One region of the Paenibacillus sp. FSL P2-0089 genome, then DNA from elsewhere that is predicted to be linked to it. Evidence: a T-box and tRNA genes for the amino acid it is inferred to sense, from the RefSeq annotation. Region 1 holds a T-box; the other holds one or more tRNA genes.
What was found. The T-box of region 1 lies ahead of lysS (lysine--tRNA ligase). A T-box ahead of a tRNA ligase gene usually reads a tRNA of that ligase, here a tRNA-Lys.

Region 1 (15,684 bases):
TTGCTGTTTCATGCCGCTGTCCTCCTATGTTTTAATTGGGCCGGCCTGCGCTTATATGAACTAGTTTACAGTTTCTGGACAGAGTTAAACAAACTGAAACTTTTAAATCAGAGATTTCGTCTATCATGGAAGTTGTGAGTTTATAGACTTAACCATTATCGGTATGTTAGGGAGGATTTCAGAAGTGAGCTCTTTACCACAACGTTCTACTGTACGTAAGAAGAAGAAACCGGCGCCGAAGCGCAAGAAAAGAGGTTTCTTCCGCACACTCTTCAGGGTGTTCATGGTCTGTTTCATTCTGGTTATAGCAGCCGGAGGCTGGCTCTATTTTGCACCGTCGGCCCAGAATACGCGCTTCCTGATCGCAGATACGCTGATTACGACTCAACACCGGCACTGGGCCAAATATATTATCGGCGAAGAGGAATTGAAGCACCGCGTCAGCGATTATACCAAGCGCTTCGAGGAGATGGGCGACGAGGTAGACACCCATGAGATCAAGCCTGAGCCTCTAAAGGAAGCTGAGCATACACCGCTGGTCCAGGTTGAAGAGGTTTCGGGCAGCGGCTACAGCGGCTATGTCATGATTGTGAACGACCCCAAGAAGGTGCGCCTGGGTGTGCCTAGCAAAATCGGCTCCGGGGAAAAGGTATCCAGCATGGTGGCGCGGACCGGGGCTATCGCCGGGGTGAACGGCGGCGGCTTCGCCGATCCGAACTGGAAGGGCAATGGCTTCAAGCCGATCGGGCTGGTGATCTCGCAAGGGAAGCTGTTCTACAATGGACTGGGCGGCAAGAAATCCACACAGATTGTCGGCATCGATAAGGAAGGCAAAATGGTCGCCGGTAACTACACTCTGGATCAGCTCAGCAAGATGGGGGTGCAGGAGGCGGTTTCTTTTCAGCCACGGATTATTGTGAACGGTAAAGGCCAGATTAAGAATGCCGCCGAAGGCTGGGGCATCGCGCCAAGAACAGCTATGGGCCAAAGGGCAGACGGTGCGCTCATCTTCGTAGTGATTGACGGGCGGCAGCCGGGCTACAGCATCGGGGCGAACCTGTATGATGTGCAGCAGATTATGCTGAAGCATGGGGCGGTCATCGCGGCCAATCTGGACGGGGGATCTTCGACGGTGCTGGTGAAGGACAATGAGATTGTCAACAAGCCCTCTTCGCAGTATGGGGAGCGTTACTTGCCGACGGCATTCCTGGTATTCGATGACCCCGAGAACGCGAAGATCAAGAATATCTGGGAAGGGCTGGACCCGGCCAAGATCGACGCAGGCAAGAAGCGCACCCAGTAACATACGCTAGGTTCCCTGCTTCATAATCAATAGTAGATCAGACGCGGCAGGTGTGCTAGGATAACAAGTAAATTCTTATTTTGCTGAACCTGCCAGGTGAAGTCCATGATCGGAGGGGGAAAGGTTTGACTTTGCAGCAGCTCCGCTACGCAATTGAGATTGCGAACAGCGGCTCTATGAATGAAGCGGCCAAACGGCTATTTGTGTCGCAGCCCAGCCTCTCGAATGCTATCAAGGAGCTGGAGAACGAGCTTGGCATCACGATTTTCGAACGGAATAACCGTGGGATCAGCATCTCGGCGGAAGGCATGGAATTCCTGGGCTATGCCCGGCAGATTATTGAGCAGACTGAATTCATGGAGAACCGCTATACCGGCAAGAAGCGCAGCCCGATCTATTTCTCGGTATCTACACAGCATTATGCGTTTGTTACGGATGCTTTTGTGAAGCTGATGAAGGAGAGCAAGGTGCAGGAATACAATTTTAGCCTGAGAGAGAAGCAGACCTATGAGATCATCGAGGATGTGCGTACCCTGCGCAGCGACATCGGGATTCTGTATATCAACGAGAGCAACTACAAGATCATGAACAAGCTGTTCAGTGACGGGAACCTGAAGTTCACCCCGCTGTTCAATACGAATCCGCATGTATATGTGCGGGAAGGGCATGTTTTGGCTGCAAAAGAGAGAATTACGGCCGAGGACATTCATCCATATCCTTACATTACTTTTGAGCAGGGTGATAACAACTCGCTGCATTTCTCGGAGGAGATGCTTAGCTTCACGCAGATTGAGAAGAATATTAAGGTGACTGACCGGGCCACACTGACTCATTTGCTGCTCGGAAGTGATTCGTATACCGTGGGGACCGGGATTATGGCCTCTGAGCTGGATGATGCGGGGCTGATTACGATCCCTTTTGACAGCAAGGAAGTGTTCTCTGTCGGCTGGATTGCCCACAAGGACCGCAAACCGAGTGAGATTATGTCTACATATATTGATATTCTGAATGATCTGGTGTCGGGTAATGTTTTCGAGCTTGAATCTTTCTTACTATAAGAGCAGGAGGGACGTATGAGCAGTCCAGTGATCGGATCGACAAGAAATGCACCGCCCTTCCGTTACGACATTGTCGGGAGCTTCCTGCGTACAGAGGAGATCAAGAATGCACGCAGCCTGCATGCGGAAGGTGAACTAACCGCGGGACAGTTGGCGGAGATTGAGAATATAGAGATTGGAAAGCTGCTGCAGCAGGAGAAGGCGCTTGGGCTGAAGGCTGTGACCGATGGCGAATTCCGCCGCTCCTGGTGGCATCTGGACTTCTTCCTGGGGATTGAGGGTACTGGAAAGATCACTCTTGGCGGTACTCCCGGCGCTTCCAAGGAGCAGACGAACCGGGCGGAGAGCTTCAGAATTACCGGTAAAATCGCCTTCGGGGACCATCCCATGGTCGCGGAATTCCGTACCTTGCAGCAGATGGCCGGAGAGACGCTGGCCAAAATGACGATTCCTTCACCCTCTTTGTTCCATTTCGTGCAGGAGTATAACGGAAACGAGATTTATTCCGATACCGAAACGCTGTACGGAGATATCATTCAGGTGTACCGGACGGCGATTCAGGCCTTCTATGATGCCGGTTGCCGTTATCTGCAGCTGGATGATACCACCTGGGGGACGCTGTGCAGCGGCAGACATCGTGCTCATCTGCGCAGCAGGGGCGTTGACCCGGATCAGTTGGCAAAAGATTACGTCCGGCTGATTAATGAGAGCATTGCCAGCCGCCCGGCGGACATGACCATTGCCCTGCATGTATGCCGGGGCAATCTCCGCTCCACCTGGTTCGCCGCCGGCGGGTACGGGCCGGTCGCCGAGGAGCTTTTCTCGAATACGAACGTGGACGCGTTCTTCCTCGAATACGACAATGAACGCTCCGGCGACTTCGAGCCGCTGCGCTTCATCCGGGACCAATTCGTTGTACTGGGACTGGTGACAACCAAGCATGGCGGCCTGGAGAGCAAGGAGCAGCTCATCGCGCGGATCGAAGAAGCTGCACAGTACGTAGACATCAACAAACTGTGTCTTAGCACACAATGCGGCTTCGCCTCTTCGGAGGAAGGCAATATTTTGACGGAAGAAGAGCAGTGGGATAAGCTGCGGCTGGTGATTGAGACGGCGAATGAGGTTTGGGTGTAAGTGAGTGGGGAGGATTGCCGGGGGCGATCCTCCTTTTTGCGGGGATCGCCAGGCTACGGGCGGAGGATAGATGGATTTTCTCCACTTGCTGATGATATGTATGGCTGTGCCGGGGCAGCAGTTGGATAAACGACACTTAATTTCTCCCATATTCCGCCATAGTGGTATATCCCGATCCAGTAGTTGCTGTTTTTCCACTTGTTTACCTGAAACTATTAGAAACGAGGGAAATAAGATACGTTATTCCATTTGTTTGCTGCGGATGGCTTGTGTTCTGTGTGATTGCAGTTGTAGATCAATAGAACGTTATAAGGCGTGCATCTAATCACAAGTAGCCCTCCGAAGAGCACTGATCGTTTGGCCATATGAGCCGAGGCATTCGATTCTAATAGTCGCATAGACCTGAATCGTGATTTTTTACTGTTACTGTTACATACTGTTGAGAGCGTTTTCTATTTTTACTCCAAACTCTGTTTCGTTTAGCTTGGGTGTTCGAGTTTTTGAATCGACGAGAGGGTAATACAGAATTAAATATTTTCCAGATTGGTAGACAATTGGTGCGTGGGAACTAAGAAGCTGAATACTTTCTTCAAAATGCTTTAATCCACTTTCTTGTTTCTCCTCCGATCCGAGAGTGTAAACTTTTATAATTTCCTCATTACTCAGTTTATAGCTAACAGGTTTAATACCCTCAAGAATGTAGTCGTCAGGTGATTCAATTTGTGTAATGTTTTTTTCAAGGGACATTATGGCTTCATTCACGTTAGAATATTTTTGTTGAGAAGAACAAGCAATAAGAAATAAAAAGCTAATGAAGGTGAAGAATAGATTTTTTTTCATGAATAATCCTCCTTTTTTGTTCAGGACACCGATAAGAAGAGACTTGACCCACCTAATGCAGAAGTTATTAACAAAACTGAGCTTGCTATGTATTCCTTATGATTTTATCAAAAATAGCGAAGAAAAGTATGGCATGGGCTTAGGGTGATGAATTTTCTGGAGTTCTGTCTTTGGTTCGAGATGCTCAAGCGAAATCCCTGACAGCTATTAAAGGTTATTTTAAACTTAGTAATTGACACATTCTCCCTCCCGCAGTATTATTGCACATAATAACTTACAGCAACAAGCGATGAAGAGAAGAGTAAGCAGGCGGCAGCGTTTACAGAGAGCTCCAGAGTGGTGAAAGGGAGCAGCGAAGCGCCTGATCTGAAAAAAGTCTCCGAGCTGCATAGGGAATTGGGCACAAGTGTCCAAGGATGGTATGCCGGGTTCTCCCGTTACAGAGATAGGGTATAAGCGTCATGGCCGTACCCGAAGAGGCGGATCAGGCAACTTGTCCGTGAACAGAGGTGGTACCACGAAGCTTATCCAAGCTCTCGTCCTCAAGATATTGATCTTGAGGGCGGGAGCTTTTTTGCGTTCACAGGCGGGCGGCTCCGAGCGCAGTCAAGCAGGCTCCAAGTAAGATTCATACTATCAGTAGAGGTGATTCATTGTGCATTGGGCAGAAAAAATTGCAAACCGGTTAATCGCGGAGCATCCGCAGCGGCAGACGTATGTATGTGCATCTGGGATCAGTCCGTCCGGGTCCGTTCATATCGGGAATTTCCGCGAGGTGGTAACGACTGCATTTGTGGCGAAGGCGCTGCGGCGGGCGGGGAAGGAGGTGCGGTTTATTTTCTCGTGGGATGACTTCGACCGGTTTCGTAAAGTTCCGGCCCATATCGATCCCGGCTTCGCTCAGTATATTGGGCTGCCATATTCGAAGGTGCCTTGTCCGTATGGCTGTCATGCTTCGTATGCGGCACATTTCGAGTCGGAATTCGAGCAGGCGCTCCAGGTATTTGAGATTGAGCCGGAGTTCATTTATCAGAGCCGGGAATACCAGTCAGGCCGTTATTATCCGCAAATTCTGCACGCCCTGCGCCGCCGGGGAGAGATTTACGATATCCTGATGTCGTTCAAGACAGGTGGGAGTTCAGCGGATGAGCGGGCGGCATTCTATCCCATCCATCTCTATTGCGGGCAATGCGGCAAAGACTCGACCACCATTCTGGACTACGACGACACGGCGGAGACCGTGGCTTACCACTGCGGCTGTGGTCATTGCGATACTGTACATATTCCGCAGGCGGACAATATCAAGCTGCACTGGAAAATCGACTGGCCGATGCGCTGGCAGCAGGAGCAGGTCGTATTCGAGCCGGGAGGCCGGGATCATTCGTCAGAGACAGGAAGCTATAATGTGGCTGCGGTAATCGCAGAGCAGATCTACGGGTATTCGCCGCCCATGTATGAGCCATATGAATTCATCAGTATTAAAGGCAGTTTCGCCAAAATGTCCAGCTCCTCCGGGCACAATTACACTCCAGATGATCTGCTAGAGGTCTATGCCCCTGAGAACATCCTGTTCCTGTTCGCCAAATACCAGCCGAATGCCGCCTTTCATATCGGGCTGGATGAGGATGTGCTGCGCAACTATGCGGAGTTCGAGCGGTATGCTGCGGGAGCACGGGCAGGCAGGCTAACGGGCGATCTTGCAGGTGCGCTGGAGCTGTCTCTGCGAAGCGACTCCCCGGTGAGTGCTGGAAGCAACGTTAGCTTCGGCCAGGTAGCCAGTCTGCTTCCCTTAATCAACTTCGACAGGGGAAGGCTCCGGGAGATGTTCAACAGAAATAATGTGGAGATTGATGAACTCCGGCTTCAGAGGGTGGCGGACCGTGCGGAATACTGGATTAGGAACTGGATGCCGCACAAGCTGGTGACGATCCAAGCTTCGCCCAACTATGCATATTATCACTCCCTTACTGGAGAACTGAGATGGCTGCGGAGCTTGTGCAGTCTGCTGCGGAGCAGGGAGCTGGACGAGACGCAGCGGATGACCGAAATCTACGCCATTTGCCATCATGAAGACAAAAAGACGATGCGCATCCAACAAAAAAGACTGTTCACCATCATCTATCAGCTGGTGCTTGGTGCAGAGGAGGGGCCTCGTCTGCCTTGGCTGATTCAGGCAGCCGGAACGGAGCGGATGCTGAATTTGCTCGAATTGTGAAGGAGTGTGGACTGCCCTTTACGGGATAGATCGAACAGAGGTATAATATACAAGACTGTTTTTAATCAAATGTTGGAAAGCGAGCGGTAACGATATGGGTCGTAAATGGAATAATATTAAGGAAAAGAAAGCATCCAAGGATGCGAATACAAGTAAGGTCTACGCCAAGTTCGGGGTAGAAATCTATGTTGCAGCGAAGAAGGGCGAGCCTGATCCGGAATCCAACCGGGCGCTGAAGGTCGTTCTGGAGCGTGCCAAGACCTACAATGTACCGAAGGCGATTATTGACCGTGCCCTGGAGAAAGCCAAGGGTAGCGGCGATGAGACTTACGTTGAGCTGCGCTATGAAGGCTTCGGTCCAAGCGGCTCGATGATTGTAGTCGATGCGCTGACGAATAACGTCAACCGCACGGCTCCGCTGGTCCGTTCCACGTTCAGCAAGAACGGCGGCAACATGGGCGTCAGCGGATCGGTTACGTATATGTTCGATCCGACAGCGGTAATCGGGGTAGAAGGCAAATCAGCGGATGAGGTGATGGAGCTGCTGATTGAAGCAGATCTGGATGTCCGCGATGTGCTGGAAGAGGACGAGGCGGTCATCGTGTATGCTGAGCCGGATCAGTTCCATGCGGTTCAGGAAGCCTTCCGCAGCGCGGGAATCACGGAATTCACCGTAGCGGAGCTGACACTGCTCCCGCAGAACTACGTAGCTATTCCTGAAGATGCACAGGCACAGTTCGAGAAGCTGATCGATGCGCTCGAAGAATTGGACGATGTGCAGCAGGTCTACCACAACGTGGATTCTGAAGAATAGAATAGCGGTAACTTGAATAAGCGGGCAAGCCGATTTCCAGGCTTGTCCGCTTATTCTTTCGGGAGTGAGAATGGAGAGGAAGAATTGGAATGGAAGTCTTTCGATTAGTCAGTGTGGTTCATGTTTTTCTGATTAAGGACGGACAAGTCCTGCTGCTGAGACGGAAGAATACGGGACATCATGACGGGGAGTATGGATTGCCTGCCGGGAAGCTGGATGGCGGCGAGCCGCTGCATACCGCCGCCATCCGCGAGGTCCGGGAAGAATGCGGTGCGGTTATAGCTCCCGCCAATCTTACCCTGATCGGAACGATGCACCTGCGGACCTCCGGGGATGAGCGGGTGGATTTCTTTTTCAGGGCGGAGCAGTGGACCGGAGAGATCCACAACATGGAGCCGGACAAATGCGATGAGGTAAGCTGGTTCCCGGTGGATGCGCTGCCGGAGAATATCATCCCGTTCGTACAGGAGGCCTGGAATACATTCAGGAACGGCGTCTGGTATGCCGCTCACGGATGGAATTAGATTAGAGTAGCGGGGGGGATGGCGCAGTAATGGAAGACTGGACGCTCAGTATGGTTCTTATATTGGTGGTATGCGGATTTCTGGCCGGATTAATTGATTCTGTAGTGGGCGGCGGCGGACTGATCGCGATTCCGGCGTTGCTGGCGGTAGGGATTCCGCTTCCGCTGCTGCTGGGCAGCAGTAAATTGGCCGGTTCGATGTGCTCGCTGACCAGCACCGCCTCGTTCGTGCGTTCCGGCAAAATCAATTTCAAGCTGGTGCGGACGCTGATCCCGCTGTCGATCATTGGAGCGATGGCCGGAACGCTGACTGTCCGTCAGGTGCCTTCCGAGTTCCTGAAGCCGCTGGTGATCGTGATGCTGGTGGTCATTACAATCTACACCTTGTTCAAAAAAGCCTGGGGAGACGTCTCCACCTTCTCTGCCAGCAACGGTAAATTACGTCTGGCGGGAAGCATGGCAGCGCTCATAATCGGCTTCTATGACGGGTTCTTCGGCCCGGGAACGGGGTCGTTTCTGATTTTCGCTTTTCTGATGATGGGGTTTGAATTTGTCACCGCCGCAGGCAACGCCAAAATCCTGAATTTCGCCAGCAACATCACAAGCCTGCTTACATTCATTGCCCTGGGCTCTGTCAGTTACACCCACGGGCTGATTCTGGGGATTCCGATGGTGATTGGAGCCATTGTCGGCTCCCGGATGGCGATCCGCAAAGGGGCAGCGTATATTCGGCCGTTATTCATTACAGTCACTGTCATATTGATCGGCAAGCAAATATGGGATACGATGCATTAAGCACAACTAATGGAGTGGATGAGATGGAGATCAAGCTTATACATAAGGAAGAAGTCTGGAAGCTTAGGCATGAAGTCATGTGGCCCGAGCGGGAGCCGGATTATATTAAGCTGGCAGATGACGATCAAGGCAAGCATTACGGGCTGTATGTGGGGGATCGTCTGGTTTCTGTGTTATCCCTGTTCGTCAACGGCACAGATGCGCAGTTCCGCAAATTCGCTACCCTGGAGCTGGAGCAGGGCCAGAGCTATGGCAGCAAGCTGCTGAAGACGGTTCTTGCGGAAGCGGAGCTGGCGGGGGTGCGGCGGATTTTCTGTAATGCCAGAACGTACAAGGCAGGCTTTTACAAGAAATTCGGCATGCAGAGAACGGATGAAGTGTTCAGCAAAGGCGGCAAGGATTACGTGGTCATGGAGAAGTTCTTCGGACCTGCAACGGATGCGAATGGGGGAGCTTAAGGGATGACCAAGAAGCTATATTATGATTCAGCTTATATTCAAGAATGGAGTACCGTGATCACTTCCGCGATAGAGCGTGAAGACGGGAGCTATGTGACGCTTGCGGAGACGGCCTTCTACCCGCACGGCGGCGGACAGCCATGCGATACGGGAACCATCGGCGGAATTAATGTACTGGATGTGGTGCTGGAGGATCAGGAGGTACTGCATAAAGTAGCGCAGCTTCCCGGGCAGACTGAAGTAGACTGCGCCATCGACTGGAGCCGGAGATTCGACCATATGCAGCAGCACAGCGGCCAGCATCTGCTATCGGCGGTATTCCGCGAGCTGTATCAGGCACTGACACTGAGCTTCCACCTGGGCAGCGATTATGCCACGATTGATCTTGATCTGGGGGAACTATCTGCGGCGCAGCTGGCGGAGGCTGAACAGGAGGTGAACCGTCAGATCTATCTGAACCGCGCAATTACCAGCTACTTCGTGACCGCAGAGGAAATGGCCAAGCTGCCGCTGGTGAAGCTTCCTAAGGTAACGGAGGACATCCGGATTGTCGAGATTGAAGGTGTAGAGCATAACGCCTGCGGCGGCACCCATGTGTCTTCGACAGGGGAGATTGGGATGATCAAGCTGCTGCGGTCCGAGAAGCAGAAGGGCAATATCAGGATTACCTTCAAATGCGGGAGCCGGGCGCTTGCGGAATTCAACGATCAAATGCAAATCCTGAGTCTGTTGTCGGCCAAATTCAATACGAACAAGGACGAAATTATGGACCGGATCAGCAAATGGGAGCAGGAGCAGAAGCTGCTGGTAGCAGAGCTGGCTGCCGTGAAGGAGCAGAACGACAGCTATCTGGCCCGGGACCTGTTAGCTTCTATGGAAGAGGGCAGCCGGGTGCTCACGCATATGTCGGACGGGAGAACGCTTAAGGATCTGCAGAGTCTGGCTGCGAAGCTGACGGCGCTGACCGACCTTCCGGTGCTGCTGCTGAGTGCGGCGGAGAATAAGGCGGTACTCGCGCATAGCGGATCTGCGGATTTCTCGTGTGGCACCTTCTTCAAGGCTCACTTGGGCGGATACCAGGGCAAGGGCGGGGGCAGCGACAAGCTGGCTCAGGCTGGATTCCCGGCATGGGAAGACGCACTGGCATTTTACAATTTTGCTAAAGGGCAATTCTGAGGCAGGGCAGTTAAGGAGCTATGGAGCGTTTATTCCGTAGCTCTTTTTGCTGTTTTCATAGGGTAAGCAAGGATTGGACCGACTTAAGGATTATTTAACATTTGAAGTCTTATAATCAGGACAGAGCTTGACGAAGGGAGAAAATTAACGTGTTCCTGACTATTCTAAAAAAGGATTTGCGGCGTAAAAAGGTGATGAATACCGTTCTGCTGATCCTCATCATCCTGGCCTCCACACTAGCTGCAAGCAGCTCCAGCCTGATGTATTCCACCTCCAGCGCCTTGGGCAGTTTCATCGAAGCCAGCAAGGTGGCGGATCTTAATATCACGCTGGCCAATGACCCTGGCTATAACTCGGCAGTAGAAGACTGGGTCAAGCAGGAAAAGAAGGTGGAGACAGCTTATACAGAACGGCAGCTCAATCTCTTACTGAATCAGGTTACGATGCCTGAAGGCCGCAAGAGCTTCTCGGGAAATGTAAGCTTCGTGCTGTCCGCCATTCCTGAGCAGGTGAACCTGGTCTTCGGTGAAGACAATGAGCGATATTCGCTTCGCCCAGGGGAGATCGGTCTTCCGGCCAGCCTGATGCTAAGCAGCGGTATCGTACCGGGAGAGCAGCTGAAGCTTACGTTCGGTGAGATTACGAGAACGTTCACGGTGAACGGTTACTTCAAGGATGCGTTCATGGGGGCAGATCTGCTGGGACTAAAGCGCCTCATGTTGTCAGCAGAGGATTTCAAGGAAATAGAGAAGCTGGTGCCCGAAGATAAACGGATGAATCTATGGAGCTTCGTGGCGGCACCGGGTGTAGCGTCTACTGAGATATCATCTTCTTTTGCGAACAGTGATCTGCCTATCAGCTTCGAGGTGGATAAGGCGCTGGTCAAGATGACTTATATGACGGACCGGATGATCTCAGCCATGATGTTTGCAATTAGCGTGTTTCTGATCTTCATTGCTTTTCTGACCCTGCGCTTCACCATTGTCTCCACCCTGCAGGATGAATACAAGGAGATTGGCGTTATGAAGGCCATCGGGTTCAGGAACCGGGCGATCAAGCAGCTCTACCTGACAAAATATACAGGGCTGGCCTGTCTCGGCGGCGTTCTTGGACTCGGCATCAGTCTCCCATTGACTGCGCTGATGTCCCGCAAAACCTCGCAGTATATGATTTTACCCGGAGGCAGCACCAATATAATGATCTCGGCGCTTAGCACGGTGGTTATGATCGCATTCATTCTGCTGTTCTGCTTACTCTGCATGCGCAAGATTAACAAGGCATCGGCCATCGATGCAATCCGGCAAGGCCAGACCGGTGAACGCTTCAAGGCGTCCCGGCGCATTCTTTTACATAAAATCCGTTTCATCCCGCCCCCGTTCTTCCTCGCGCTGAGCGATGTGCTGAACCGGCTCAAGAGCTACACTTCGCTGATCCTGACGCTGATCCTAAGCTCCGCGATCATTCTGATCCCGGTCAATCTGACCAATACCATTGTAACGCCTAAGTTCCTGGAATATTTAGGTACAATTGGTGCGGATTTTTATAGCTCAACCGTCGTGGCAGAGAAACCCGTTGAGAAGATCCAACAGGACAAGGCACTCCTGTCCAAGCGGCTGAAGGATCAGGGCTTCGAGGTCACGCTTACAGCGAATTATACGGTAAGTACCAAATATATCTCCGATAACGGGCAAGCCAACCGGCGGATTAACGGCCAGAAGAATGATCAGAACGGATCTGTTGAGATTCTGGAAGGGACAGCCCCGCTCCTGAAGAATGAAATTGCGATTACAACCATCATGTCCGAGAAATACGGGAAGCGGGTGGGCGATAATATTACTTTTGAAATCGGCGGGGTTCAGGGGACCTTCATGATCAGCGGACTGTTTCAAAGTATCTCCAACGAAGGGTACGCGGTCTGGATTGCACGGGACTATGAGCTGAAGACAATACCCGCTTACATGTTCTCCGGCGAACTCCATGCCCCGGAGCAAGCGAAGGCAGGGATGATGAAGGAAATTCAGCAGCAATTCCCGGAACAAGGCTTCAAAACCTCGTTTGAACTGCTGGGAGAGATCACGGGCGGCTTCATGGGCCAGCTTCACAGCATCAATGGGCTGCTTACGGCTATCATCTGCCTCATTACGTTCTTCATCACCAGCCTGTTCGTCCGATTGATGATTGCGAAGGAGGTTCACGGCATTGCTGTCATGAAAAGCATCGGCTTCACGAATGCCGCGATCCGGCGGTGGCAGGCGCTGCGCATTCTGATTATTATGTCCGTCTCGCTGGTGTTGGGCGTAATCGCTGCGAACACCCTAGGCAGCCGCCTGCTGGGTCTCATTTTCCGGATCTTCGGACTGACCAGCCTCCAGTTAAATATTCTTCCGCTCCAGGTCTATCTACTGTATCCGCTGCTGATCCTTGCCGTGGTCATGCTGGCAGTGTACACCAGCTGCGGCCAGATCAAGCGTGTGCAGATATGGAATATGAATAAGGAATAGGCTTATATTTTAAAAGAAAAGAAGGAGTGGCGAAATGGCAGCAGTACTGGAAGTAACCAACCTATGTAAGACCTATATCGTCAATAAAAGTCAGAATAACGTGCTGCGGAATATCAATTTCTCGCTTCATGCCGGGGAGTTCGTGTCTGTCATGGGGCCGTCCGGTTCGGGCAAGTCTACGCTGCTCTATACCGTCAGCGGGATGGACCGCCTTACGGCGGGCGAGGTGGTCTTTGACGGGGAGAGTCTCTCGCAGCTCTCTGAGAAGGGCATGGCTGAACTGCGGCTGCACAAAATGGGCTTCATCTTCCAGCAGATGCATATGCTGAGCAATCTCTCGGTTTATGATAATATTATTCTATCAGGCTATGAGTCGCTGAGCGGCAAGAGAGGCGGACAGGGACGCAGCCGCAGCGAGGTGAATCAATATGCCGATGAGCTGATGCGGAAGCTGAACATTATGGAGACAGCGGGCCATGACATTACAGAGGTGTCCGGCGGACAGCTGCAGCGGGCCTGCATCTGCCGGGCGCTCATCAACAAGCCGGCTATGCTGTTCGCGGATGAGCCGACAGGTGCGCTCAATTCCAAAGCCGCACAGGAGGTCATGTCCGAGCTCTGCCGGATCAACCGGGAAGGAACAACGCTGATGGTGGTTACTCACGATGTGAAGGTAGCCGCGCAGAGTGATAAGGTGCTGTATATGGTAGATGGCAATATTCAGGGTGAGCATGTGCTGGGCAAATATATACCGGAGCAAGGTCCGAGGGAACGTGAACGCAGCCTGACCGGTTGGCTGATGGAGATGGGCTGGTAGGAAGCTGCAAGCAGCAGGAGGAGAGAGCCGTGGCGGATATTCTGATCATTGAGGATAATGCGGAGCTGGCGGAGGTGATGAAGGATTTTTTGCAGGTGGAAGGATATTCTGTATGCAGTATGGCCTCTGCGGAAGAGGGCTTGGCTTATTTGGAGACGAATGCCGTCAAGCTGCTGCTGCTCGATATTATGCTGCCGGGGCTGGACGGCTTCGCCGTATGCAGAATCGCCAGGGAGAAGTTCAATCTGCCGATTCTGATCATGAGCGCACGCCACGGGGATGAGAGCAAGATTATCGGGCTTGAGCTGGGTGCGGACGATTACCTGGAGAAGCCCTTCTCGGCTCCTCTGCTGACGGCGAAGGTCAAGGCGCACCTTCGGCGGAGCTATGAGATGAACGAGAACAAGCTGCTGCTGACGGATGGCGAACTTACAGTGAATCAGACCGCAAGAGTAGTATATAGAAGCGGCCAGCCGCTAGGGATGACAGCCAAAGAGTACGAGCTGTTGGTCTTGCTGATGAGCAACAAGGGCAAAGCGCTTCGCAAGGAGTGGCTGTTCCAGCAGGTATGGGGGGCAGACAGCTTCAGTGAGCCGTCCACGTTGACCGTACATATGAACAAGCTGCGGGACAAAATCGAACATAACCCCAAAGATCCAAGGCGCATCGTTACCATCTGGGGAGTGGGATATAAATATGAAGGCATTTAACAGGCTGATGCTCTGGGCGTTACTTCTCGGGCTGACGTTCATAGCGGCTCTTAATGGATATGTATCCTCCAGGGAGACAGGGACGGCCGGGAAGGCTTACCGGATAGAGATAGGCCGTATCTATGAGCAGGTGCAGCGAGGAATTCCTCCGGAGGAACTGCTGCCTGATCTGAACAGGTATACCTACGTGAACGGCTTAAGCTGGATCGGGAAGGAGGCGGGGCCGGATGAGGTTCAGCGCTTTTTTGCCGGTATCGGGGTGGAGGACAGCAATGAATTCATGGTCAAGCCCTTGTATGCGGATCAGCAAATCGCAGGATACTTAAGGTTCTCTTACCGGATGCCCGGGTCGGATGTTCATGCGTTTCTAGTTCTGGATCTGTTCCTGCTGGCGACGCTTGGAGCCGTGATGGTGCTGCTGTTCTACATCCGTAAGCAGATTCTGCGGCCGTTCCATACTCTGCAGGAGTTGCCTTATGAGTTATCCAGGGGCCAGCTGAGCATAGGTATGAAGGAGCACCGTAGCCGGTACTTCGGCCGGTTCGTGTGGGGGCTGGACCTGCTGCGGCAGACACTGGATGCCCAGAAAGAGACGAATCTCCGCCTGGAAAAGGACCGCCAGACGCTGATCGCGTCCCTCTCGCATGAGCTTAAAACCCCAGTCGCCACGATCAGGCTCTACGCCAGCGCCCTGGCGGACGGCCTCTATGACAGCGAAGTCAAGCGGCAATCGGCCGCCCGGCTGATTGGTCAGCAAGCAGAACAAATGGAGCAGCTGATCGGCGATATCATCACCGCTTCCGTCTCTTCTCTGCAGAATATAGAGGTGGCCCCGGGAGAGTTCTATCTCAGCGGGCTGGTCGGCAAGGTCATCCGTAACCATAAGGAGCGGCTGGAGCTGCTGAAGGTGGAGCTCACGGCAGGTGCTTATCAGGACAAGCTGCTGCTTGGAGACGAAGAACGGCTGCATGAGGTGCTGAATAATCTCATTGAGAATGCCATTAAGTATGGAGACGGCAGGTCGATCTCTATTACCTTCCGCGAGGAGGATTACCGCCAGCTGATTGTGATCGAGAATTCGGGAGAGCCGCTGCTCCTGAGCGAGCTGCCCCATATCTTCACCAGCTTCTGGCGCGGGTCCAATGCGGACGGCAAGCCGGGCAATGGCCTCGGCCTCTTCATCTGCAAGCAGCTGCTGCAGAAGATGGGCGGCGATATCTTCGCGGAGCCGCTTGAGCGGGGTATGCGGTTTGTACTGGTGCTGCGGTATTGAAGTGAGATACATACATGGAGGGAAGCGTAATGAATGAGCTGAATAAGCTTTTGGAGCTGCAACCTGA
Region 2 (15,684 bases), 3.6 Mb from region 1:
TTCTGGACGAACGCCCATGATTACATCTTTACCGATGAAGCCTTTGTTACGCAGGATTGTAGCTTTGCCGCCTGGAACTTCAACATCAAGGTTCTCTGCACGGAAACGGACAGCGCCGTTCACTTCGGAAAGAGTACCGTTGATAAAGTTCATGGTAGGGGAACCGATAAATCCGGCTACGAACAGGTTCGTAGGCTCATTGTACAGTTCTTCAGGGGAAGCCGCCTGCTGGATGATACCATCGTACATAACTACGATACGGTCACCCATCGTCATTGCTTCTGTCTGGTCATGCGTTACATAAATACAAGTAGTTTCAAGGCGTTTCACCAGCTTAGTGATTTCAGCACGCATTTGACCACGAAGTTTAGCATCCAAGTTGGAAAGAGGCTCATCCATCAAGAAGACTTGTGGATCACGGACGATTGCGCGGCCGAGAGCGACACGTTGACGTTGACCACCGGACAGTGCCTTAGGTTTGCGTTCCAGCAAGTGCTCGATATCCAGGATTTTCGCTGCTTCGCGCACTTTCTTGTCGATTTCTTCTTTCTTCACTTTGCGCAATTTCAGACCGAAAGCCATGTTCTGATATACACTCATGTGCGGGTACAAGGCGTAGGATTGGAATACCATCGCGATATCACGGTCTTTAGGAGCAACGTCATTCACTACACGGTCACCAATGTACATTTTACCTTCAGAGATTTCTTCCAGACCAGCGATCATACGCAGGGTTGTGGATTTACCGCAACCGGAAGGACCAACCAGTACGAGGAATTCCTTATCTTTAATATCAAGATTGATATCGATTACTGTTGCTTTATCGGAACCCGGGTATTTTTTGAAAATATGCTCTAAACGTACGCCTGCCATTGTATTTCCCCCTCGAGTCTAGTATTGGATTAGAAAATCAAACGCTTTCTTGTACACTTATCTTACCCCAGAGCCGGCCTCATGGCTATTTGCAAGGTTCACAAAAAACCTATTTTCTTTTCGTCACTTTATACAATAACATGGCAAGCTTCACAATAGCGGCATCCCCAAAGCTGCGGACATCGGCCCCCGTCTCCTGTTTAATCTTGTCCAGCCTGTAGAGCAGCGTGTTGCGGTGAATGTACAGCTTCTTGGCGGTTTCACTGACATTGCAGTCCATTTCAAAAAAACTCTCCAGCGTCAGCAGCATTTCCTTATCCGCCAGTACCGCCGTGTAATCACCGATCTGGCCCAGCAGCTGTCTCCGCCGGTCATCCGGAATACTGTTAACCAGCCGCTCCATGTGCAGCTCCCACGGCAGATGAATATAATCACCTACCTGGAAGATACGGCCAAGAATAATGGTCTCCCGCAGCAAGGCGACTGCTCCTGTCAGACCTTTAACCGGGATAATGGCTGGAGAGACGGCCAGATGGAAGACGCCAACCCACTCGCTGGCAATCAGTTCATGCAGCCCCATAGAAGTCTGTGACAGCAAATCCTCAGCACTCTCTTCCTCATCCTCTTTATCATCTCCGCCTGTGAGGAGTTCCTTACGGGCTAAAATTAACCATTCCTTATCCTGCAGGGGAACCAGCAATACATCATTCTCGAAATAACTGCGCAGCAGCTTCATTAAGGAGCGATACGTCATCTGCGGATTATGAACATTCTCGCTTACCAGCATGAACGGAATCATATCTCCGAACAGCCGGCCCTTCAGCGAGATTTCATCCGGGATCTCCGCATCGTCCTTCTCCTGCTCCAGTTGGGCATTCAGCCAGCCGCTAAGCTGCCGCGCCTCCATCTCCCCTTCTTCCTTGAACCCGGTTGCCTTCAGCGCTACCGCAAAATTGCGTCCGGCATAATTCACCAGCTCCAGCTCCAGCGACGACAGCCCCTCTGTCTCCACCCACACTGCTGTAACACGGCCATCATTCTCATATAGGGGAATCCAGAGATAACCCTCATGAATGACCGGCAGTTCCTGATCCTTATCCGTACTTATGCCAAAAAGTGAAGCGGAATGCTGTCTCCCCAGCTGCTTGATTCCGGTCCTCTTTCCGGTGAGTTGCTCCAATTTTTGACGCAAACCCTCACTATCCATCATCACCATTCTCCACCACTTTTGCTTTTTTCGCTTATTTTATCATATTTTGCTGTAAAATGCGGAATTTGCGCTTACGAGCATACTTGTATCATGAATCAAAATACAAAAAAGGCCACCACCCTAAAGTGATGACCGTTTGACTTAAGATGAGCCATGAAGGACTCGAACCTTCGACACCCTGATTAAAAGTCAGGTGCTCTACCAACTGAGCTAATGGCTCCTAAAAAGGGATGGAGGCTGATGGATTCGAACCACCGAACACGTACGTGAGCAGATTTACAGTCTGATGCGTTTGGCCACTTCGCTAAGCCTCCATGATGGTGGCGCGGGAGGGAATCGAACCCCCGACACAAGGATTTTCAGTCCTTTGCTCTACCGACTGAGCTACCGAGCCATAAACAAACCTAAAAACAAAAAAAATGGCGGAACCGACGGGATTCGAACCCGCGATCTCCTGCGTGACAGGCAGGCATGTTAGGCCAACTACACCACGGTTCCACAATTTGCTCTTAAAAATGGTGCCGGCGAGAGGACTTGAACCCCCAACCTACTGATTACAAGTCAGTTGCTCTACCAGTTGAGCTACACCGGCACGGTGTAAGGCAATACAATTCGAACATAAAAATGGTGGAGGCTGAGGGGTTCGAACCCCCGACCCTCTGCTTGTAAGGCAGATGCTCTCCCAGCTGAGCTAAGCCTCCGGGTATGTATGGTAGCGGCAGAGGGGATCGAACCCCCGACCTCACGGGTATGAACCGTACGCTCTAGCCAGCTGAGCTACGCCGCCACACTACAAGTATTGGATTTATAATGGCGGAGAGAGAGGGATTCGAACCCTCGCACCGCTTACGCAGTCTAACCCCTTAGCAGAGGGTCCCCTTATAGCCACTTGGGTATCTCTCCAAATTAATGGTAGCCATGTAAATCCGCACAGGAAATTGATTCCTGAAAACTGAATCCGAAACGAATCTGCGTGTTAGAAATTTTGGATAAGCCCTCGACCGATTAGTATTGGTCAGCTCCATGCATTGCTGCACTTCCACCTCCAACCTATCTACCTCGTCGTCTTCAAGGGGTCTTACATACTGGGAAATCTCATCTTGAGGGGGCTTCACGCTTAGATGCTTTCAGCGCTTATCCCGTCCGTACGTAGCTACTCAGCCATGCTCCTGGCGGAACAACTGATGCACCAGCGGTACGTCCATCCCGGTCCTCTCGTACTAAGGACAGCTCCTCTCAAATTTCCTGCGCCCACGACAGATAGGGACCGAACTGTCTCACGACGTTCTGAACCCAGCTCGCGTACCGCTTTAATGGGCGAACAGCCCAACCCTTGGGACCTACTTCAGCCCCAGGATGCGATGAGCCGACATCGAGGTGCCAAACCTCCCCGTCGATGTGGACTCTTGGGGGAGATAAGCCTGTTATCCCCAGGGTAGCTTTTATCCGTTGAGCGATGGCCCTTCCATGCGGTACCACCGGATCACTAAGTCCGACTTTCGTCCCTGCTCGACTTGTAGGTCTCGCAGTCAAGCTCCCTTATGCCTTTGCACTCTGCGAATGATTTCCAACCATTCTGAGGGAACCTTTGAACGCCTCCGTTACTCTTTAGGAGGCGACCGCCCCAGTCAAACTGCCCGCCTGACACGGTCCCCGTACCCGATGAGGGCACTAGGTTAGAACCTAGATACGATCAGGGTGGTATCCCAACGGCGCCTCCGCAGAAGCTTGCGCTCCTGCCTCCACGGCTCCCACCTATCCTGTACAGATCGTACCCAAATTCAATATCAAGCTGCAGTAAAGCTCCATGGGGTCTTTCCGTCTTGTCGCGGGTAACCTGCATCTTCACAGGTATTAAAATTTCACCGGATCTCTCGTTGAGACAGCGCCCAAGTCGTTACGCCATTCGTGCGGGTCAGAATTTACCTGACAAGGAATTTCGCTACCTTAGGACCGTTATAGTTACGGCCGCCGTTTACTGGGGCTTCGGTTCACAGCTTCGGGTTTAACCCCTAACCGCTCCCCTTAACCTTCCAGCACCGGGCAGGCGTCAGCCCGTATACTTCGCCTTGCGGCTTCGCACAGACCTGTGTTTTTGCTAAACAGTCGCTTGGGCCTTTTCACTGCGGCCCCCTCGGGCTATTCACCCTACCGAGGCACCCCTTCTCCCGAAGTTACGGGGTCATTTTGCCGAGTTCCTTAACGAGAGTTCTTCCGCGCGCCTTAGAATTCTCTTCTCGCCTACCTGTGTCGGTTTGCGGTACGGGCACCTTCTCCTGACTAGAGGCTTTTCTTGGCAGTGTGAGATCATGACCTTCGCTACTATAATTTTCGCTCCCCATCACAGCCCAGCCTTACGATGTGCGGATTTGCCTGCACACCAGCCTCACTGCTTAGACGGACATCCATCAGTCCGCGTCACTACCCTCCTGCGTCACCCCATCGCTCATAGCGGATTACGGTGGTACAGTAATTTCAAACTGTTGTCCTTCGACTACGCCTGTCGGCCTCGCCTTAGGTCCCGACTTACCCTGAGCGGACGAGCCTTCCTCAGGAAACCTTGGGCTTTCGGCGGATCAGATTCTCACTGATCTTTTCGTTACTCATACCGGCATTCTCACTTGTATGCTGTCCAGCGCTCCTTACGGTACACCTTCAACCTACATACAACGCTCCCCTACCCCAGATGCAAAGCATCTAGCCATAGCTTCGGTGGTGTGTTTAGCCCCGTTACATTTTCGGCGCAGAGTCACTCGACCAGTGAGCTATTACGCACTCTTTCAATGGTGGCTGCTTCTAAGCCAACATCCTGGTTGTCTGTGCAACTCCACATCCTTTCCCACTTAACACACACTTGGGGACCTTAGCTGATGGTCTGGGCTGTTTCCCTTTTGACAATGGATCTTAGCACTCACTGTCTGACTCCCGGCAAGAAGTAAATGGCATTCGGAGTTTGACTGAGCTTGGTAACCCTTGCGGGCCCCGCACCCAATCAGTGCTCTACCTCCACCACTCCATTCACCGAGGCTAGCCCTAAAGCTATTTCGGGGAGAACCAGCTATCTCCGAGTTCGATTGGAATTTCTCCGCTACCCCCACCTCATCCCCGCATTTTTCAACATGCGTGGGTTCGGGCCTCCAGTGCGTGTTACCGCACCTTCACCCTGGACAGGGGTAGATCACACGGTTTCGGGTCTACGTCCACATACTTAGTCGCCCTATTCAGACTCGCTTTCGCTGCGGCTCCGGCTTCTCACCTTAACCTTGCATGTTAAACGTAACTCGCCGGTTCATTCTACAAAAGGCACGCCATCACCCATAAAGAGGGCTCTGACTTTTTGTAAGCACACGGTTTCAGGTTCTATTTCACTCCCCTTCCGGGGTGCTTTTCACCTTTCCCTCACGGTACTGTTTCACTATCGGTCGCCAGGTAGTATTTAGCCTTAGCAGATGGTCCTGCTGGATTCATACGGGGTTTCACGTGCCCCGCACTACTCGGGATCCGTCTCGGAGAGAACACAGTTTAGGCTACAGGGCTTTTACCTCTATCGCGGGCCTTTCCAGACCTCTTCGCCTACTCTATTCCTTTGTAACTCCATGTGAGACGTCCCACAACCCCAAGAGGCAAGCCCCTTGGTTTAGGCTGTTCCGCGTTCGCTCGCCGCTACTGACGGAATCACTATTGTTTTCTCTTCCTCAGGGTACTTAGATGTTTCAGTTCCCCTGGTCTGCCTCTGCGTATCCTATGTATTCAGATACGAGTAACTGCGAATTACCACAGCTGGGTTTCCCCATTCGGACACCCCCGGATCAAAGCTTGCTTACAGCTCCCCGAGGCAGTTTCGTTGTTCGCCACGTCCTTCGTCGGCTCCTGGCGCCTAGGCATCCTCCGTGTGCTCTTAGTAGCTTAACCTCGATTTTTCCGTCAGGAAAATATCGGACAATGAATTTCTTCAACGTCTGTATTTCCATCAAGATCATCGTAGCATCGCCATTAATTCAAAACTTGTTTACACAAGTTCAGCTTAAAGGAATGTTCTAAAACGCAAATTCATTTCGGTATCCAGTTTTCAAGGATCAAGTTGCTGTTATTATGAAACAATCACGACTGTGATGTTCGGAATAACAGACGATGTGCATATACTGTTGTAAAGAAGTTTTGGTGGAGCCAAGCGGGATCGAACCGCTGACCTCCTGCTTGCAAGGCAGGCGCTCTCCCAGCTGAGCTATGGCCCCATATAATCACCCCAAAAAGTGAGGTGTAGCTTCGAGGTTAATTCCGATTACTTTTCGGGGACCCCGGTACTTGCTATTCAATTCTAGATTGTTATATGGTGGGCCTTGGTGGACTCGAACCACCGACCTCACCCTTATCAGAGGTGCGCTCTAACCAACTGAGCTAAAAGCCCATATAACAAAACTTGCAGTAGTGAAGCAATCAATGAATTGATTGTTCGCTTGGCGGCGTCCTACTCTCCCAGGACCCTTCGGTCCAAGTACCATCGGCGCTGGAGGGCTTAACGGTCGTGTTCGGGATGGGTACGTGTGGAACCCCTCCGCTATCGCCACCAAACGCATACGAAAGAGACTTGCTCTTTCAAAACTGAACACGAGTGAGTGTCCGAACCCGAAGGTTCTATTGTGGAAGCGAAGCTTCCGATTTGAATGTCTTCGTTGCAGAAGACGATTCTCCATAGAAAGGAGGTGATCCAGCCGCACCTTCCGATACGGCTACCTTGTTACGACTTCACCCCAATCATCTACCCCACCTTCGGCGGCTGGCTCCCTTGCGGGTTACCCCACCGACTTCGGGTGTTGTAAACTCTCGTGGTGTGACGGGCGGTGTGTACAAGACCCGGGAACGTATTCACCGCGGCATGCTGATCCGCGATTACTAGCAATTCCGACTTCATGCAGGCGAGTTGCAGCCTGCAATCCGAACTGAGACCGGCTTTGCTGGGATTGGCTCCACCTCGCGGCTTCGCTTCCCGTTGTACCGGCCATTGTAGTACGTGTGTAGCCCAGGTCATAAGGGGCATGATGATTTGACGTCATCCCCACCTTCCTCCGGTTTGTCACCGGCAGTCACTCTAGAGTGCCCAGCTTCACCTGCTGGCAACTAAAGTCAAGGGTTGCGCTCGTTGCGGGACTTAACCCAACATCTCACGACACGAGCTGACGACAACCATGCACCACCTGTCTCAACTTTCCCCGAAGGGCACCTGATGCATCTCTGCTTCGTTAGTTGGATGTCAAGACCTGGTAAGGTTCTTCGCGTTGCTTCGAATTAAACCACATACTCCACTGCTTGTGCGGGTCCCCGTCAATTCCTTTGAGTTTCAGTCTTGCGACCGTACTCCCCAGGCGGAGTGCTTACTGTGTTAACTTCGGCACCAAGGGTATCGAAACCCCTAACACCTAGCACTCATCGTTTACGGCGTGGACTACCAGGGTATCTAATCCTGTTTGCTCCCCACGCTTTCGCGCCTCAGCGTCAGTTACAGCCCAGAAAGTCGCCTTCGCCACTGGTGTTCCTCCACATATCTACGCATTTCACCGCTACACGTGGAATTCCACTTTCCTCTTCTGTACTCAAGTCACCCAGTTTCCAGTGCGACCTCAGGTTGAGCCCAAGGTTTAAACACCAGACTTAAATAACCGCCTGCGCGCGCTTTACGCCCAATAATTCCGGACAACGCTTGCCCCCTACGTATTACCGCGGCTGCTGGCACGTAGTTAGCCGGGGCTTTCTTCTCAGGTACCGTCACTCCGGTAGCAGTTACTCTACCGGACGTTCTTCCCTGGCAACAGAGCTTTACGATCCGAAAACCTTCATCACTCACGCGGCATTGCTCCGTCAGGCTTGCGCCCATTGCGGAAGATTCCCTACTGCTGCCTCCCGTAGGAGTCTGGGCCGTGTCTCAGTCCCAGTGTGGCCGTTCACCCTCTCAGGTCGGCTACGCATCGTCGCCTTGGTGGGCCGTTACCCCACCAACTAGCTAATGCGCCGCAGGCCCATCCCCAAGCAGCAGATTGCTCCGCCTTTCATTCTTCTCTCAGGAGAAAAAAGAAATTATCCGGTATTAGCTACCGTTTCCGGTAGTTATCCCAGGCTTGAGGGCAGGTTGCCTACGTGTTACTCACCCGTCCGCCGCTAAGTCTGAAAGGAAGCAAGCTTCCTCTCAAACTCCGCTCGACTTGCATGTATTAGGCATGCCGCCAGCGTTCGTCCTGAGCCAGGATCAAACTCTCCAAATTGGTATTTAGAAAGAGCGATTGCTCATTTTGAAACATCTGACGAGAATTTACATTCTCATTTTTGGATCTCACCGAAGTGATTTCCCACTCACTCGTTGTTCAGTTTTCAAAGATCAATGTCTCATCTTTTGTCGTTGATGTTTGTCTCAGCAGCGACCTTTATAATATATCACAGCACCCTTGTTTCAGTCAAGCGTTTTTTTAATTTCTTTTTTCGCTTTAGCTTCCAGCAAGTGATCCGAAGATCTCCTGTCCAAAGGGCCGAGACTTAATGTATCATGAATCAGGAGCCTTCGTCAACCTCTAAAACAAAGTTAATTTTAATCCCAATAACAGCGCCACTCCCGGTAGCCCAAGAATGGTTACAGCACCTATGGTTGTAGGGTTAAGCGGAATGTGCAGATCGCTTACAACTCCTGAGAAATTAACGATATAAATCCCGAGCGCCGCCAATATAAGATGGGTTCCAAATACACTCAACCAAGCCCAGCCCAGTCTTTTCCTGAATACAATCAGGACCAGCAGCGCTGCAGATATAATCAGAACACCCATCGCAACAGTTCTTAGCATTGTTCTCCTCCTCGCTGACTCAGTCTGTTCATACTTGCAGCTGGCTCCGGTTAAGCCCCAGCCGCTTGGCATCCTTAAGGTGTATCTGATATTTGCGCTCAGCCGCCTCCAGGATATAGATTGCATAGTCAATCTGATCCTGGCCCAGCGCCTCATCAAACATCAGGTAAGCCCGCTCCCATTCAGACTGCGCTTTACGTACCTCTTGGTATACTGTCCCCCATTCCTCTTCCGTCTGCACTGCCTTTTCCTTATCCGTATTCCCGCTCAGCCACTTGGTACTCCACCAACCCATTGCAATCCCTCCTAAGATATATGAATAACTGCAGATGCAACCGGTGATTCACACCCGTTAATCTCATACATATCGGAATAGGGACAAACTTAGAACCGGGAGAGGGAGCTTAGCAGAACTTTTAGCAGAATATGAGCGCTTCTTCCGAAAATCAAAAAAGGAGCCCGAGGGCTCCCTACACTTATAATACAACAGCACAACACTCAGAACAGCTCACGACGGCCTTCCAGCGCCTTCGACAGGGTTACCTCGTCCGCATACTCAAGATCGCCGCCTACAGGCAAGCCATGGGCTATCCTGGTGATCTTGATCTCAAAGGGACGGACAAGACGCGAGATATACATGGCAGTGGCTTCCCCTTCAATGTTGGGGTTGGTAGCCATAATCAGCTCCTTCACCCGCTCATCGCTGAGTCTGGTCAGCAGCTCCTTCAGCCTTATATCATCCGGCCCTATGCCTTCCATCGGCGAAATTGCACCCTGGAGCACATGATAATAGCCGTCAAATTCCTTGGTTCGTTCGATAGCCACCAGATCCTTCGAGTCCTGAACCACACAGATTACCGAAGCATCGCGGGTTTTGTCCTGGCAGATCCGGCACGGGTCGGTATCCGTTATGTTGCAGCAGACCGAGCAATAATGAAGATTACGCTTGACGCTGACCAGGGCTTTGGCGAAATCAATCACCTCGTCCTCCTTCATGTTCAACACATGAAAGGCCAGCCGGGCAGCTGTCTTCGGGCCAATCCCGGGCAAACGTGTAAAAGCTTCTATTAGCTTGGCTAGCGGTTCTGGATAATACAAAGTATCGGTTCTCCTTTGGCAGGGAGTGGAGTAAGCCTAGAACAAGCCAGGAATCTTCATTCCGCCTGTGAATTTACCCATATCGTTGTTCGCCAACTCTTCTGCCTGGGTAAGAGCATCATTAACAGCAGTGATCACCAGATCCTGCAGCATTTCGATATCCTCCGGATCTACAACCTCCGGTTTGATCTGAATGGACAGCAATTTCTTGTGTCCGTTCACCTGAACGGTAACCACGCCGCCGCCGGAAGAACCTTCAATCGTCTTACTGCCCAGCTCTTCCTGGGCTTTGAGCATCTGCTCCTGCATTTTTTTAACCTGCTTCATCATTTGGTTCATATTATTCATAGATCATCTCTCCTTTGGGATGCGCAACTTCGCGCTGATAGCTGAATCCTTATTCTTTTATGACAACAAGGTCTTCTCCAAAGAGCTGGATCGCCTCATCAATCCATGGTTCGGACTTGCCTTCGCCGCTCTCGTGCTCATGCTCCAGACGCAGCTCCTCTGTTCCGGCCGAAGCCGCAGATTTCGTCGCAGCTTCATTCCAGTCACGCATCATCATAGTTACCAGCCGGAATGGCTTACCCAGCTTGGCATTCATTACGTTCTCGATGACCTGCCGGTTCGCAGGCTTCTCGGTAGTATCCCGGTGAATGGTATTCTTAAAAGCAACCAGCACGGCATCTTCCATCACCGCCACCGGCTCACCGTCCACAAACCACGCATGTACCGTGACCTTCTCTTCCTTCACACCCTGAAGAACAAGACTCCACTGCTTATAGACCGCGGTAAAATCAGGACTGTCCTTACCCGCAATAAACTTATCCAGCTGCGGGGGAAGCTTAGAGGCCGAGGATACGCGCGGAGCGCTTGGCGGGGCAGTACGCTGCGCTGCCTGCTCACGCCCGCCGCCGGCAACTCCGCCGGCTTGAATAGCCTGCTCCAGCTTCTTCTCCAGCGCGGCAATCTGCGCTCTGAGCTGATCCAGCTCAACGGACTGTACCTGCGGAGAACCATTTGCAGCTGCAGGTGCGGCTGCATTCACTGCCGGATCGCCTACAGAGGGAGCAGCAGCATCCTGCGGACCGCTGCACAGCTTCATCAGCGCTACCTCGAATATGGTCTGCGGATGTGTAGCATACTTCATCTCTCCCAGATAACGGCTCAGCGTCTCCACAATCAGGAATAAGCGGTCGCGGGTAAAGGCCTTAGCCATATCGCGGAAATCTGCCGGATTCAGCACGCGGTCCGTTAGCTGATCCGCTCCAGGCACCATCTTGATCATCAGTAAATCGCGGAAATAATACAGAAGATTCTCCAGGCACTTATCTGCGCTCTTACCCTCATGCATCATCTGATCCACAAGCTCCAGCAGCTGCCCCATGTCACTCTCAAGAATAGCATTCGCCAGACGCGCGAACTGCTCGGAGGGGATGCCCCCGGTCATTCCCAGCACCTGCTGATAGGTCACATTCCCATCTGTAAAGGATGAGATCTGATCCAGGATGCTGAGCGCATCCCGCATTCCTCCGTCAGACAGGCGGGCGATATACTGGAGCGCATCTGCATCTGCTGTAATGCCTTCCTTCTGGCAAATCTCGGTCAGGCGGCCCGTCTGTTCCTCCAGTGAGACCCGGCGGAAGTCAAACCGCTGGCAACGCGAGATAATCGTAGCCGGAAGCTTGTGCGGCTCGGTAGTCGCCAGTATAAACATCACATGCTGCGGAGGCTCTTCGAGCGTCTTCAGCAGGGCATTGAATGCCTCTGTTGTCAGCATATGCACTTCATCAATAATATACACTTTACGGCGTACTTCGGTAGGTGCATATTTCACCTTATCCCGCAGATCGCGAATCTCTTCAACGCCCCGGTTGGATGCCGCATCGATCTCCTGAACGTCCATGATGTTGCCTGCCGTAATCCGCAGGCAGGACGGACATTCATTGCAGGGCTCAGGACCCGGGCCCCGCTCGCAATTGACTGCCTTGGCCAATACCTTGGCCGCACTCGTCTTACCGGTTCCCCGCGGTCCGCTGAACAGATAGGCATGCGAAACCCGTTGTTCACGGATCGCATTCTGCAGCGTCTGGATAATATGCTGCTGCCCTACCATATCTTGAAACGACTGCGGCCGCCAGGCACGGTACAGCGCGATATGTTCCACTATGCATTACCCTCTCTCAGGCTGCCGCTTTCCGGCATTTGTCGCTAATTTATTATACTATATTCCCAAGTCTTTGACCAAGCAGAAGCGGCTCACCGTCCGAAAGGTAAGGATATTAGCCAGAGCGGGAATAATATCTCATAACCTAGGATACCTAGAAAAACAAAAAGCATCTTTGCTTGTAGCAAAGACGCTATCATCATCCTTATTTAAACCGTGCACCTGTTATTGATGGCTGCGATCCAAGCGGTAACCCTACAAAACTGCTCGGGCTAGGCCACCCTCCGGCACAAGAGCAAACTCGCTTATGGCTGCTTCCTTCCGGACCTGACCAGGTTCACAAGCACTCATTGCGGAGGACCCAACCGTCAACACAGCCCATAGGAACCAAGGCCTCACATCGACAGCACCTCTAACAGGAATTCAACCTCGCTACAGCGGATTGCGAGTTACAGGGCACCGCTACCTCCCCGTCTAGCACGGCGAAGATAAGTATAGCTTACGGACAGGCAAAAATCAACTATGCAATATTAGACACCGTATTTCTTCTTGAATCTGTCCACACGGCCGCCGGCATCCAGGAACTTCTGCTTACCGGTGAAGAACGGGTGACAGCTTGAGCAAATTTCGACGCGAAGCTCCTGTACTGTCGAGCCGGCTTCAAACGTGTTGCCGCAAGCGCAGGTTACCTTCGTTACATTGTACTTGGGTTGAATGGTTGTTTGCATATGAAATCTCACCTCTCACGCCCTAAGCCTCATGCGGGCCTAGAGTTATATGATTACGCAAGCTACATTCTAGCATGCAAGGCCCAGGCTCTGCAATAGGCCTGCCATTCTTAAAATAATAAGGCCTAAAGCTGCACTCTGCGCTGCTTGGCACGGGCCAGCTCAGCAGGGGGGACATGGGTAAAGGAACCAATCACAACCTCCGGGAGCTCCTCACGGAAGATCTCCAGCATGGTCTTCATGCCAAGGATCTCACCCCGTGCAGGGGGAATAAGCTCCAGATAGCTCTCCGGGTCAATATTGAGATTACGCATCTGAATGAGCTTAAGATCTGTACGTCTGACGAACTCCACCATCGCTTCAATCTCTTCCTCACGGTCTGTAACCCCCGGGAAAATCAAATAGTTAATGGAGGTGTATACGCCTTGTGAGGCAGCGTACTTCAGCGACTTCTCCACGTTAGCCAGCGTATACCCGCGAGGCTTGTAATAGGCGTTATAATGGTCATCCAGCGCACTGATGGTACTAACCCGCATCAGATCAAGACCGGCATCGACAATGCCGCGGATATGATCGCTTAAGCCGGCATTGGTGTTAATATTGATATAGCCCATATCCGTAATGGACCGGACTTCACGGATAGATTCAATAATCAGCTTCGCCTGCGTAGAAGGCTCACCTTCACAGCCCTGTCCAAAGCTGACAATGGATTCCGGCGTCTTCAGGTGCTCCAGCATCACTTGCGATACTTCGTTCACTGCCGGACGGAAGCTCATCCGTGTCTGCGGAGACACAAACCCGCTGTCATCGGGCTGTTCAGAGATACACCCGAAGCAGCCGGCGTTGCAGGAGTATGAGACCGGAACAGCGCCTTCCCAGCGGCCGAGGAAGGTATTGGACGAGGTTAAGCATTCATATTCCAGCGCGCAGTTGGACAAGTGATTATACAGACGGTTCTCCGGGTATTTGGCAGTCAGTTCGCCCACACCGGTCTTCACATCGTCCCGGTCGCAGTTAAGCGGGTTCCACTGCTCCGGATCATCCGTAAGATCAGCCGCCACATAGAATCCGCCGTCCTTCCATACTACAGCGGAATATCCGAAGAGCGGAAGCTTGTAGGTCTTGTCTGTCTTGACGTAACCGGGAAGGCACAGGCGGGTGTATCCCTGCGGCAGCAAGGCTCCGACAGCCTGCGAACCTGCCGGCAGGGGCAGCATCTCGCCGGTCTCCGGATTCATCCCAATCGCCCGGGTGCTCGGGAGCCCGACCAGCGTGGCCCCCTCAGGCAGCGGAACCAGCTCTTCCTCCAGTATCTCAACGATCATATCGCCACTGCGGGCCAGGGCATACAGCTCGGGATGATCATATACGTTTCCTTGTTCGTCGGCATATACCAAATACATGTTATTCTCCTCTTGTTATCTATTCTCAGGTAGTCGGCACAGTAGGCGCCTTGGGACGCGTGGTGCGGCGGGCAGACGAGCCACTGTTCGAGGTACCGCCTTTGCTGGCCGTACCGCTTGCTGACGAGGAATCCTTGCCTCCAGCCACATCGAAGGAGGCCAGGAACTCCGCATTCGTCTTGCTGTCACGCAGCTTCTTCAGGAATCCTTCTACGAAGTCATAGGATTCATTCATATTTTTACGGATCGACCAGATGGTATCCAGCTCTTCCTTGCTAAGCAATACTTCTTCACGGCGCGTACCCGAACGGCGGATATCAATTGCCGGGAAGATCCGGCGTTCAGCCAGCTTACGGTCCAGATGGAGCTCCATGTTCCCTGTACCCTTGAATTCCTCATAAATAATATCATCCATCCGTGAGCCGGTATCAATCAGTGCGGTGGCAAGAATAGTTAAGCTGCCGCCCTCCTCCACGTTACGTGCGGAACCGAAGAAACGCTTAGGCCGATGGAACGCGGCAGGATCAATCCCTCCGCTAAGTGTCCGGCCGGATGGCGGAACTACGAGATTGTAGGCACGGGCAAGACGGGTAATGCTATCCAGCAGAATAACGACATCCTTCTTGTGCTCTACCAGACGCAGCGCGCGCTGAAGTACAAGCTCTGCCACTTTAATATGATTCTCCGGCAGCTCGTCAAATGTCGAAGCCACTACCTCACCTTTTACCGAACGCTGCATATCTGTTACTTCCTCGGGACGTTCATCGATCAGCAGAACAAATAGTGCAATCTCGGGATTGTTCGTAGAGATACTGTTGGCAATTTCTTTGAGGAGGAGCGTCTTCCCTGCTTTGGGAGGTGCTACAATCAAACCGCGCTGCCCCAGACCTACAGGAGCAAGCAAATCCATGATACGGGTCGATAAATGAGTTGGGGATGTTTCGAGCGGCAGCTTATCTTGCGGATAAAGCGGCGTAAGCGCCGGAAAATGTAACCGTTCAGCTGCAGTTGCCGGGTTCTCGCCGTTGACGGCATTCACCTGCAAGAGTCCGAAATAGCGTTCGTTCTCCTTCGGCGTCCGGCATTTCCCGGAGACCAGGTCACCGCTTCTAAGGTCGAACTTGCGGATCTGCGATGCAGAGATATAGATATCCTCCGCACTCGGCAAGTAGTTAATCGGCCGAAGGAAGCCATAGCCTTCCGGCAGAATCTCAAGCACGCCTTCCATAAACATTAGACCGCTCTGCTCTGCCTGTGCTCTAAGAATAGCGAAGATTAACTCCCGCTTCTTAAGCGTTCCGTAATAAGGAATCTGGTATTTCTTGGCGAGCTTATACAGATCGGTAAGCTTCATTTCTTCCAGATCGGAAATTTGAAG

Region 2: it encodes a tRNA-Lys, which carries the amino acid that the T-box ahead of lysS (lysine--tRNA ligase) is inferred to sense. The anticodon was not compared.

Annotation. Positions count from the first base shown of each region.
Region 1 is NZ_CP152006.1:3,351,247-3,366,930, forward strand. Features, by position in the region: gene NST69_RS13865 (hypothetical protein) at 1-12, opposite strand, end outside; gene NST69_RS13870 (phosphodiester glycosidase family protein) at 164-1,303, shown strand; gene NST69_RS13875 (LysR family transcriptional regulator) at 1,429-2,361, shown strand; gene NST69_RS13880 (5-methyltetrahydropteroyltriglutamate--homocysteine S-methyltransferase) at 2,377-3,495, shown strand; gene NST69_RS13885 (hypothetical protein) at 3,925-4,335, opposite strand; T-box leader at 4,616-4,882, shown strand; gene lysS (lysine--tRNA ligase) at 4,991-6,550, shown strand; gene NST69_RS13895 (YebC/PmpR family DNA-binding transcriptional regulator) at 6,645-7,364, shown strand; gene NST69_RS13900 (NUDIX domain-containing protein) at 7,454-7,888, shown strand; gene NST69_RS13905 (TSUP family transporter) at 7,918-8,682, shown strand; gene NST69_RS13910 (GNAT family N-acetyltransferase) at 8,706-9,140, shown strand; gene NST69_RS13915 (alanyl-tRNA editing protein) at 9,144-10,316, shown strand; gene NST69_RS13920 (FtsX-like permease family protein) at 10,466-12,817, shown strand; gene NST69_RS13925 (ABC transporter ATP-binding protein) at 12,852-13,634, shown strand; gene NST69_RS13930 (response regulator transcription factor) at 13,664-14,344, shown strand; gene NST69_RS13935 (HAMP domain-containing sensor histidine kinase) at 14,331-15,617, shown strand; gene NST69_RS13940 (GNAT family N-acetyltransferase) at 15,647-15,684, shown strand, end outside.
Region 2 is NZ_CP152006.1:7,482,737-7,498,420, reverse strand. Features, by position in the region: gene ugpC (sn-glycerol-3-phosphate ABC transporter ATP-binding protein UgpC) at 1-873, opposite strand, end outside; gene NST69_RS32145 (helix-turn-helix domain-containing protein) at 983-2,065, opposite strand; tRNA gene NST69_RS32140 (tRNA-Lys) at 2,231-2,303, opposite strand; tRNA gene NST69_RS32135 (tRNA-Tyr) at 2,315-2,397, opposite strand; tRNA gene NST69_RS32130 (tRNA-Phe) at 2,402-2,477, opposite strand; tRNA gene NST69_RS32125 (tRNA-Asp) at 2,504-2,581, opposite strand; tRNA gene NST69_RS32120 (tRNA-Thr) at 2,600-2,675, opposite strand; tRNA gene NST69_RS32115 (tRNA-Val) at 2,709-2,784, opposite strand; tRNA gene NST69_RS32110 (tRNA-Met) at 2,794-2,870, opposite strand; tRNA gene NST69_RS32105 (tRNA-Ser) at 2,895-2,986, opposite strand; rRNA gene NST69_RS32100 (23S ribosomal RNA) at 3,069-5,995, opposite strand; tRNA gene NST69_RS32095 (tRNA-Ala) at 6,243-6,318, opposite strand; tRNA gene NST69_RS32090 (tRNA-Ile) at 6,415-6,491, opposite strand; rRNA gene rrf (5S ribosomal RNA) at 6,539-6,655, opposite strand; rRNA gene NST69_RS32080 (16S ribosomal RNA) at 6,780-8,340, opposite strand; gene NST69_RS32075 (pro-sigmaK processing inhibitor BofA family protein) at 8,644-8,910, opposite strand; gene NST69_RS32070 (DUF2508 family protein) at 8,939-9,205, opposite strand; gene recR (recombination mediator RecR) at 9,409-10,008, opposite strand; gene NST69_RS32060 (YbaB/EbfC family nucleoid-associated protein) at 10,045-10,356, opposite strand; gene dnaX (DNA polymerase III subunit gamma/tau) at 10,406-12,175, opposite strand; RNA gene ffs (signal recognition particle sRNA large type) at 12,390-12,658, opposite strand; gene rpmE (50S ribosomal protein L31) at 12,706-12,903, opposite strand; gene NST69_RS32040 (radical SAM protein) at 13,029-14,306, opposite strand; gene rho (transcription termination factor Rho) at 14,332-15,684, opposite strand, start outside.